DNA from 3 places in the Rhizobium sp. SG741 genome. Region 3 is predicted to be linked to each of the others. Evidence: predicted binding sites of a transcription regulator. Region 3 holds the regulator's gene; each other region holds the start of a gene.

Region 1 (3,275 bases), on a different contig from region 3:
GCAGGAAATAGCCGGCGAAACCGAGATTGATGGGGAACAGGATCCAACGCAGGACGCACATGCTCGAGCCGAAGAAAATCAGCGTCCACGCACTGAAACGGCGACTTAGCATTCTCGAGAGGAAGAAGACCATTACCTCCGCCGCCACGCCGATGCTCCAGAGAACGGCGATCTGGGTTCCGGAAAAGCCGAGCTTGTGCCAATAGATCGACGCGAATGTGTAGAGCATCGCGTGGCTCGATTGCTGCACCGAGACCCCGATCATCGTGATCAGCAATTGCGGAGAGCGCAGCGAGCTTCCAGTCGGCGACTGCAGATTGATCGGCTGGTTGCGCCGCCGCGTCGGCCCGATACGCGGCGTGATCAGCGCCGTGAGCATGGTCAGCACGAAGCCGGCGACCATGACGGGCAGTACCATGGTGCCTCCCCACATCCCGATCATCTGGCCGCCGAAAAGCGTCGAAACGATGAAGATGATCGATCCCCAGACACGCATGGAGCCATAGTCGAACCCCCAGCGGCGCACCCCCGACATAGCGATCGATTCGACCACCGGCACATAGGGCGCGTAGGTCGCGCCCTGGACGCCATAAACGAGCAGCACGGGCCAGAATTCGCTCGTCCAGTAAAGCGCGATCGCCGTCAGCAATGACAGCCCACCGGACCAGAACAGCACATCGGCGCGTTCCTTCATGTGATCGGCAAACACCGCGATGACGGGCGTCACCAGAACGCGCACGACCATCGGCACGGCGATCACGAGACCGATTTCATGATCATTGAAATTCAATCCCGCCAGCCAGACGGGGAAAAACGGCAAAGCGATCCCGTTGACGAACAACGGCGCGCAGTAGGACAAGGCGGTGCGCAGACGGAAATACGAAGGCGCGCCCTCGCCCTGCAAGGATTTTATCGCGGGAATCATGACAGACCTGAAGGGAACTGAATTTGTCCCTATCACGCTATCGAGAGTACGACTATGGCGAGAAATAGCCAAATCGTAACGTTTCGGAAAAAACCCGAATTACAGGCGCCTCATAACGATCAATAATTATGACAGCCTGTTATTGCGTCCGTGAAGCGGCGCTAAAATTAGGCTGCCTGGGCGCCGACGCCGAGTGCCTTCGGCAACTCTTCGACAGATATACCGGCCGGCTCCGTCTCAAGGATCGACCGCCAGGTAAGCAGCTCGAAAGTGCCGTCCTCATGCTCGGCGATCGCCGTGCAGCTTTCCACCCAGTCACCGGTATTGATATAGCGGATGCCGTCGAGATCCTCGATGACAGCGTGATGGATATGGCCGCAGATCACGCCATCGGCATCGTTGCGCTTGGCTTCCTCGGCGACGACACGCTGGAACTCGCCTATGAAGTTGACGGCATGCTTCACCTGCAGCTTTGCCCAGGCCGAGAACGACCAATAGGGCATGTTCAGGCGACGGCGCACGGCCGCGAGGCCGATATTGATCAGAATGGCCATGTCGTAGGCCCAATCGCCGAGATAGGCGAGCAGGCGGGCGTTACGAACGACGACATCGAATTCGTCGCCATGCAGGACGAGATACTTCTTCCCGTCGGCAGTCTCGTGCATGGCGCGTTGCGCGACTTCGATGCCGCCAAAGTGCGTGCCGGGGAAATCGCGCAGGAATTCGTCGTGATTGCCGGGGATATAAACGATCCGTGTGCCTTTGCGCGCCTTGCGCAGAACCTTCTGCACCACGTCATTGCAATCCTGCGGCCAGTACCAGTTTCGCTTGAGGCGCCACCCATCGATGATATCGCCGACGAGGAAAATGGTATCGGCATCGTGGTAGCGCAGAAAATCGAGAAGGAAGTCCGCCTTGGCGGCCTTCGAACCGAGATGTACGTCAGAGATGAACAGTGTACGGAATCGCCGGGTGTCCATGTTTTCATTCACGAACTATAAGTCCGTGCCCTATCCAAACTTGGCTATTCCAAAACCAGACTCGTGTTTCAGGAAGATGACAAACCCTGTGTCTGCTGGCCTATCGGGCTGGATCAGCCACGTTTGGCCGCGATGGCGAGATCGGGACGATCGGTTGTAAAACTGGCGACACCGAGGCGAAACATCGCTCTCGCCGCTTCGCTCGTATGCGCCGCCCAGCCGTGCACCGTCATGCCGCTCCTGCGTACGATGCCCATGACTTCGGCGTCCAGGGCGTCGGCGCGCACCGCTATCTCGCGCACACCGCAGCTGCGGAGCGCGGCGATGATCCCATTCCAGCCAAGCTGCGCAGTCATTTGCGGCGAACAAAGAAAAATGAAGCCGAGCAGTTCGCCGACGTTCAAACCGCGGTCACCAAGTGCTTTGCCAAAGGCTTCGAGACGCGGCAGGGCGAAACTGGTGATCATCGTCCGTGACACCATGCCGGTCGCCATCAACTTATCGACGATGCGGGCCTCCATCCCCTCATAGGGCGTGCCGTCCGCTTTCGTCTTGATCTCCAGTCGGAGATCGACCGGCGACGGGCCGAAGATATCGATGGTCTCAGCAAGGGTCGGAATAGTCTCGCCGTCGCTTCCGATCACGACATGGCGCATCAGCTCTTCATGGCTGAGATCGACAATAGCCCCCTTGCCGTCGGTCATCCGGTCGATCAGGGCATCGTGATGCACAACCAGCTTGCCGTCCCGCGTCTGGTGAACGTCGAATTCAACGAGATCGACATCAAGCTTGGCCGTCTTTGAAAAGGCAAGCCTGGTGTTTTCTGGCCATAGATGCGCGCCGCCGCGATGAGAAGCGATCAATGTCATGGAGTATCCTCCGTCTGCCGTTCTCATAAGCCCACGCGATGAACCCCTTATGACCGTCCGAGCGGCGGAGCGGGGAAGCATAGCCCTCACCGGCCCCAAGACGGACACCGGCGAATCCGCGATGACAAAAAAGCGGTCAGCGACGTCAATTGCATACTGTGAACGCGAAGCGATTGATGTATTCAGGGGACTCAAAGCATAGGCAGGAATGGAGAAGTGTGGTGGATACGCACGATACATCGAAGGCAGCCAAGAACATGGCGAGTGGCGATCTCGACGAACAGGCTCTCTACTTTCATCGTTATCCCCGCCCCGGCAAGCTTGAAATCCAGGCCACCAAGCCGCTCGGCAACCAGCGCGATCTGGCGCTGGCCTATTCTCCGGGCGTGGCCGCACCCTGCCTCGCCATCCGCGACAATCCCGAGACGGCAGCGTACTACACGTCCCGCGCCAATCTCGTTGCCGTAATTTCCAATGGTTCGGCCGTCCTCGGCCTCGGCA
Region 2 (3,275 bases), on a different contig from region 3:
TGATCGCCAGCATCAGCGGAAAGGCCGTGGCGAGCCAAAGGAGCATGCCACCGATCGCCGGCGTCGGTGACCGCATCGTCCTGGATCCGAGGGCAGAAATCATCTAAACCTTCCGCTGACAGAGGACATGACTTCTAAAGCTTGAAAGCGGCTTTCGGGAGGCATGTCGAAACATGTTTCTGCTCTATCCTTGCGAAACGCATATTCCCTTAACGCAAGGGGTTAATCTTTTCTTACGCTCGCGGATGGGCGCGATCGTAGACTTCCAGAAGCCGTGAGGAATCGACGCCGGTATAGACCTGCGTCGTCGACAGGCTGGCATGGCCGAGCAATTCCTGGATGGTGCGCAGGTCCCCTCCGCCCGCCAGCAGATGCGTCGCGAAGGAGTGGCGCAAGGCATGCGGCGTTGCGGTATCGGGCAAGCCGAAGGCGCTGCGCAGTTTCTGCATGCCGTGCTGGATGATGCCCGGCTGCAGCTTGCCGCCGCGCGCGCCGCGAAAGAGGGGGCCGTCCGCGTCGAGATGATAGGGACAGAGCGCGCGATAGCGATCGACCGCCTCGACGACGATTGATAGTAGCGGCACCAGCCGCGTCTTGTTGCCCTTGCCGGTGATGCGCAGCGCAGTCGCGCCCGGCGGCATATCCTGCGGCTTCAGATCCAGCGCTTCGGAAATGCGCAGGCCGCAGCCGTAGAGCAGGGTCAGCACGGCCGCATCGCGCGCAGCGATCCATGGCTCCTCATGCAACTGTACCTCATCGCTGACCACCGTGATGGCCTGCGTATCGGAAAGCGGCTTGGGAAGCGATTTCGGCTGTTTCGGCGAGCGCACGGCCGCCGCGCCTGCGGCATTCACCAGGCCCTTCTTTTCGAGATAGCGCAGCAGCGAACGAAGGCCGGCAAGATTGCGCCCGAGCGAACGGGCGCCGGCCCCTTCTTTTCGGCGCGCGGCGAGAAAACCGCGAAAATCGGCGGGGCGCAGCGCGTGGATATCCGCGATCGTTGCCGGGCCGCCGAGATGGCCGGTGAGAAAGGTGAGGAATTGCCGCGTGTCGCGCTCATAGGCATTCAGCGTGTGGGCGGAGAGCCGCCGCTCCTGACCGAGCGCGTCGAGCCAGCGGCTACGCTCCGCCATCAACCTTGAGTCGGCAATGATCAACAATTCGTTCAGTGGAAAACCCCTTGAAATTCAGATTCCTTCTGCCACTTTGAATTAGGGAAGGTTATGGAATCACTAACTTTCCCGTTGCACTGCTTGCATTTCCGATGTGCTGCGGGAGCAACGGCACTCCAAAAAACTGCATATGGGCCCGTTCCTAAATCCCCGATGATTTGGCGGCTATATGCGAGGCGCTTGTCATGCTTCGATCATATTCGGTTGCAATAGAATATACCCCAACCATTCAGGATACTTCATGGCACGCCGCGGTTCGATAACTGCATTGGGACAGATTGCAGAAGCGATCGCTTTGGTGTCGCAGGGTCAGCCGGGACATATTGTCGATATGCTGATCGCCGAACGTGGCGAAAAGATCGTTCGCAATCCGCTCTGGCCGGTCATGCGCCCCTTTCTCTACACGCTGCTGCGCTACAACAAGGCGATCGAATTCGCCAATGATGTCGCCAAGTTGTCCGGCTTTCAATGCTTCGAATATATGAGCGATCTGCTCCAGCTCGACATCGACGTCACCCACGCCGATCGCATCCCGGCATCCGGCGGTTTCATTCTCGTCAGCAATCATCCCACCGGCATTGCCGACGGCGTCGCCGTTTTCGATCTCCTGAAATCGCGCCGGCCCGACATGATGATCTTTGCCAATCGCGATGCCGTGCGCGTCAATCCGCGTTTCGCCGAGATGATCATTCCGGTGGAATGGCGAGAGGAGCACAAGAGCAAGCCGAAGACGCGCGAGACGCTGCAGCTGACCAATCGCGCCGTCGCCGACGGCAAGGTCACCGTGCTTTTTCCGTCCGGCCGCATCGCCTATTGGGCGGACGGCAAGCTGAACGAGCGTCCGTGGAAGACATCCGCCGTGGGTCTGGCGCGCAAATACAATCTGCCGATCCTGCCGGTGCACCTGACGGCGCGCAATTCCGGCCTGTTCTACTGGCTCGCCAGATGGTCAACCGAGCTGCGCGATATGACTGTCTTTCACGAGCTTCTGAACAAGCGCGGCGACCAGTTCGACTTCCTCGTCGGCAATCTCATTCCCGTCGAGCATCTCGACGGCGACGTCAACGAGGTGACGAAAGCGCTGGAGAAGCACACGGTCGTCGATCTCGCGGCTGACGGCAATGCGAGGTTCTCGCCGCTCGTTTCGCCCAGGCAGCAGGACGAGGCCTTGGCCGCGCATTCTCTTTAAATCGGGAATCGGCTAGACCGGGGCATGCAACTTCGCTCGATGTTCGCCCAGAATTACCGCTCTTTGCGTTCGATCCGAATGGATCTCGCCGATGTCAACCTGTTCATCGGCGAGAATGGCGTCGGCAAATCCAATCTCTATCGTTCGCTGCAGCTCGTGCAGGCGGCGGTCCGTGGGCGGCTGGCGCATGAGATTTCCAGCGAGGGCGGCATGTTCTCGGCCATGTGGTCGGGCAAGCGGCGCTCGCATGAATCAGCCCGCATCCGTTTCGATGTCGAACTGCTCGACATGGAGAGGGCAGCGACTTTCCGCTATTGGATCGAGGCCGGCATGCGGCCGCCGCTTGCCTCTGCCGGCTTTCCATTGGAGCCGCAAGTCAAGGCTGAGGAATTGTCGATCGAAACGGGCCGGCGGTCGGTGACGATGATGAAGCGCGACGGACCGGGCATTTCCGTTCGTGGCGAGAATGGCCGCATGCAGGCGCATCCCGAGCAGGCGCTGACATCCGAAACGGCGATCGCTCTGCTCGGCGATGCCGGATATTATCCGGAGGTCGGCACGTTCCGACGGGCCGTCGATGCCTGGCGGTTCTACCATGGCTTTCGCACCGATCGCGGCTCGCCGCTGCGCGCGCCCTGCCTTGCAGTGACCTCTCCGATGCTGGACGAGGACGGCGCCAATATCGCTGCCGTCTTCGCCACGCTTGTCCACACACGCGAAGATACCGTCGAACTCGATCGCGTCATTGCCGCCGCCCTTGGTGGGGCGCGCCTCGTCGTGCCGGAGCCGCAGGAAACGGCGGATTTCGGCCTGATGCTGCCCGAATTCCCCAATCGCGTCTTCCAGCCGCGCGAATTGTCCGACGGCCAGATCCGTTTCCTCGGCCTGGCGGCTGCGCTGATGTCCTATCGCCT
Region 3 (3,275 bases):
ACACCGGCCGCGAAATCGAGGTAGCGTTCGCCATTTTCCGTGATCAGCCAGACGCCCTCGCCTCGCTCGAACCGCAGCGGAGCGCGCATATAGGTGTCATAAAGCGCCGCTGTCTCGGCCATGGCGTATCTCCTCGATCACAACCCTAAGGACCAATCGCTTCCTTTCCATGAAACGGGTCCGAAAAAATCAAAAATGCCGCCTTGCGGCGGCGTGGGCACTATTGATGTTTTGCACCGCGATGTCAACAAAACTGGCGATTTAGCAGGTGCGAGAGAGCGGCCGCAGCCGAACGGGATGCGTTGGCCGGATCATATTGCATAAATGCCACGCCAGGACAGCAAGTTGGGGAAAACCTCGAAATCGATTCCTCAAGATTCCCGCGACTCTTGTCACGGAGTCAGCCTCACACTAGGTTAAAAACCAATTGCTAGACTGCATGCGGCGGAACTAGTCACCACAATTTTAGAGCGTTTCGCGCCTCGATCCTATGCGGGGCAATGGTGAAGGATTCTGCCATCGGAAACGCGACAGCGGAGACAGGGCATGAATTGGACAGACGAACGCGTCGAGAAGCTTAAAAAGCTATGGTCCGAAGGGTTGAGCGCCAGCCAGATCGCGGCGCAGCTGGGCGGTGTCAGCCGTAACGCCGTCATCGGCAAGGTGCACCGCTTGAGCCTGCCGGGCCGAGCGAAGGCGGGCGGCACGGCGACCGCTGCCCGAACGCCGAAGCGCGGCGCCTCGGCGCCCCGCGCATCGAATTATACATCGCGCGTCGCAACCCGCACGGTTACCCGCCAGCAGGGCGCGACCATGCTCAAGGAAGAGATTGAGGTCGATGCGGTCAACGAGATCCAATATCGTCCGGCTGCCAACGTCGTCGTTCCGATCTCTCGGCGCCTCGTCCTGACCGAGCTGACGGAACGCACCTGCAAATGGCCCGTCGGTGACCCGCTGAAGGACGATTTCCACTTCTGCGGCAACGAGAGCCCGGATGCATCGCCCTATTGCGGCTACCATCAGCGCCTGGCCTACCAGCCGGTGCATGAACGGCGTCGGCCAGCTCAACCGCGCGGCTGAGATGCCCCATAGAGCAATTCCAGGAAAAGTGCGAAGCGGTTTTCCTGGAATTGCGTAAAAACAATAGCATAGAGCCGTCACGCGAGTCGGTGAAACGCGTAGCCGCTCTAGATCAGATAAACGAAACGGGCCGAAAGGCCCGTTTTCTGTTTCCGCCGCTATGTCGATGCCTGAACGGGCGTACCCGCTCAAGCTTCCATGGAGTAACCCGCACCGCGAACGGTGCGGATGACATCCTGCATATTGGAGAAATTGAGCGCCTTGCGCAGGCGGCCGACATGCACGTCGACGGTACGTTCGTCGACATAGATATCGTGTCCCCATACGCCGTCGAGCAGCTGCGAACGCGAGAAGACCCGGCCCGGCGAGGACATCAGGAACTCCAGCAGGCGGAATTCCGTCGGTCCCAGCCGCACTTCGCGGCTCTTGCGGTGAACGCGATGGGTCTCGCGATCCAGCTCGATATCGCCGCAACGCAGTACCGTGGAGAGAACCTCCGGGCGGGCGCGCCGCAGCATCGCCTTGACGCGGGCCATCAGCTCCGGCGTCGAGAACGGCTTGACGACGTAATCGTCCGCGCCGGTGGAAAGACCGCGCACGCGCTCGCTTTCCTCGCCGCGGGCCGTCAGCATGATGATCGGCAGGCGCTCCGTCTCCGGCCGCATACGCAGCCGGCGGCAGAGCTCGATGCCGGATACACCGGGGAGCATCCAGTCAAGGATCAGAAGATCGGGGATGCGCTCCTGGAGACGCAATTCGGCTTCATCGCCTCTGAGGATCGTATCGACCTCGAAGCCCTCAGCCTCGAGATTGTAGCGCAGCAGAACGCTGAGCGCTTCCTCGTCTTCTACAACAGCAACTCTCGGAACCATGCGCCTCTGGTCTCCTTTTCTTCGCTTCCAGATTATTCCGTCACCGCGCCAACGGTGTTGGCGGTATCATCCTTCGGGCGCTCGCCTTCTGGCTGGGCGCCGGTCGCCATGTAATAGATCGTCTCGGCGATGTTGGTGGCATGGTCACCGATGCGCTCGATGTTCTTGGCGCAGAAGAGAAGATGCGTGCAGGTGGTGATGTTGCGCGGATCTTCCATCATGTAGGTCAGCATCTCGCGGAAGAGCGAGGTGTACATCGCGTCGATTTCCTCGTCGCGCTCTCGGATCGACACAGCCTTGTCCGGCGAACGGGTGGCATAGACGTCAAGCACTTCCTTGAGCTGGCTGAGCGCCAGTTCGGAGAGATGCTCGATGCCGCGGGCAAGCCGCCGCGGAACGCCTGTGCCCTGCACGGCGATGACGCGCTTGGCGGTGTTCTTGCCGAGGTCGCCGACACGCTCCAGATCGGAAGCGATGCGAATCGAGCCCATGATCTCGCGCAGGTCGGCGGCCATCGGCTGCCGGCGGGCGATGGTGACGATCGCCTTGTCGCCGACTTCCCGTTCCGCATGATCGAGAATGACGTCGTCGGAAATGACCTTCTGCGCAAGACTGGTATCGCTTTGGACCAGTGCGCGAACGCTGTCGCTGACCATTTGCTCGGCCAGACCGCCCATTTCCGCAATGCGGCGCGTCAGGAACTTCAGGTCTTCGTCATAGGCAGAGAGAATGTGAGTGGAGACCATTTTTCTATCCTCAAGGTGAACTGTGTGAAAGGAGCCGCGCGCACGGCATCATCAACCAAAACGGCCCATGATGTAATCCTGCGTGCGGAAATCGTCGGGATTGGTGAACATTTTATCGGTATCGTTCTCCTCAACCAGATGGCCGAGATGAAACATTGCGGTGCGTTGCGAAACGCGGGCTGCCTGCTGCATGGAATGCGTCACGATGACGATGGTGAAGTTTTCCCGCAGCTCATGGATCAGATCCTCGACCTTTGCGGTTGCGATGGGGTCGAGCGCCGAACATGGCTCGTCCATCAGGATGACCTCTGGACTGACTGCGACCGCGCGAGCGATGCACAGACGCTGCTGTTGGCCGCCGGACAGGCTCGTGCCGGCATCATAGAGCCGATCCTTGACCTCGCCCCAGAGACCGGCTTTCTGCAGGCTGGTCTCGACGATATGCTCGAGATCGGCTTTCGAGCTGTGCAGGCCATGGATGCGTGGTCCGTAGGCGACGTTCTCGTAGATCGACTTCGGAAACGGGTTGGGCTTCTGGAAGACCATGCCGACACGCGCGCGCAGCTCCACGACATCG

What was found. Region 3 encodes PhoB, which activates phosphate uptake and scavenging genes when phosphate is short. Its sites were predicted from a motif close to TGTCATNNANCTGTCAT; they were not measured.
Region 1: the regulator PhoB is predicted to act here: its motif matches at 1,971-1,987, upstream of FHT29_RS13865 (UDP-2,3-diacylglucosamine diphosphatase).
Region 2: the regulator PhoB is predicted to act here: its motif matches at 1,354-1,370, upstream of FHT29_RS15800 (1-acyl-sn-glycerol-3-phosphate acyltransferase).

Annotation. Positions count from the first base shown of each region.
Region 1 covers NZ_JAAZQP010000004.1:483,025-486,299, forward strand. The annotation lists gene FHT29_RS13860 (MFS transporter) at 1-925, opposite strand, end outside; gene FHT29_RS13865 (UDP-2,3-diacylglucosamine diphosphatase) at 1,093-1,905, opposite strand; gene FHT29_RS13870 (glycerophosphodiester phosphodiesterase family protein) at 2,019-2,774, opposite strand; gene FHT29_RS13875 (NADP-dependent malic enzyme) at 2,996-3,275, shown strand, end outside.
Region 2 covers NZ_JAAZQP010000005.1:340,317-343,591, forward strand. The annotation lists gene FHT29_RS15790 (TraB/GumN family protein) at 1-103, opposite strand, end outside; gene FHT29_RS15795 (tyrosine recombinase XerC) at 234-1,169, opposite strand; gene FHT29_RS15800 (1-acyl-sn-glycerol-3-phosphate acyltransferase) at 1,414-2,361, shown strand; gene FHT29_RS15805 (AAA family ATPase) at 2,386-3,275, shown strand, end outside.
Region 3 covers NZ_JAAZQP010000003.1:391,272-394,546, reverse strand. The annotation lists gene FHT29_RS10385 (aspartate aminotransferase family protein) at 1-122, opposite strand, end outside; gene FHT29_RS10380 (GcrA family cell cycle regulator) at 547-1,080, shown strand; gene phoB (phosphate regulon transcriptional regulator PhoB) at 1,269-1,952, opposite strand; gene phoU (phosphate signaling complex protein PhoU) at 1,985-2,698, opposite strand; gene pstB (phosphate ABC transporter ATP-binding protein PstB) at 2,750-3,275, opposite strand, start outside.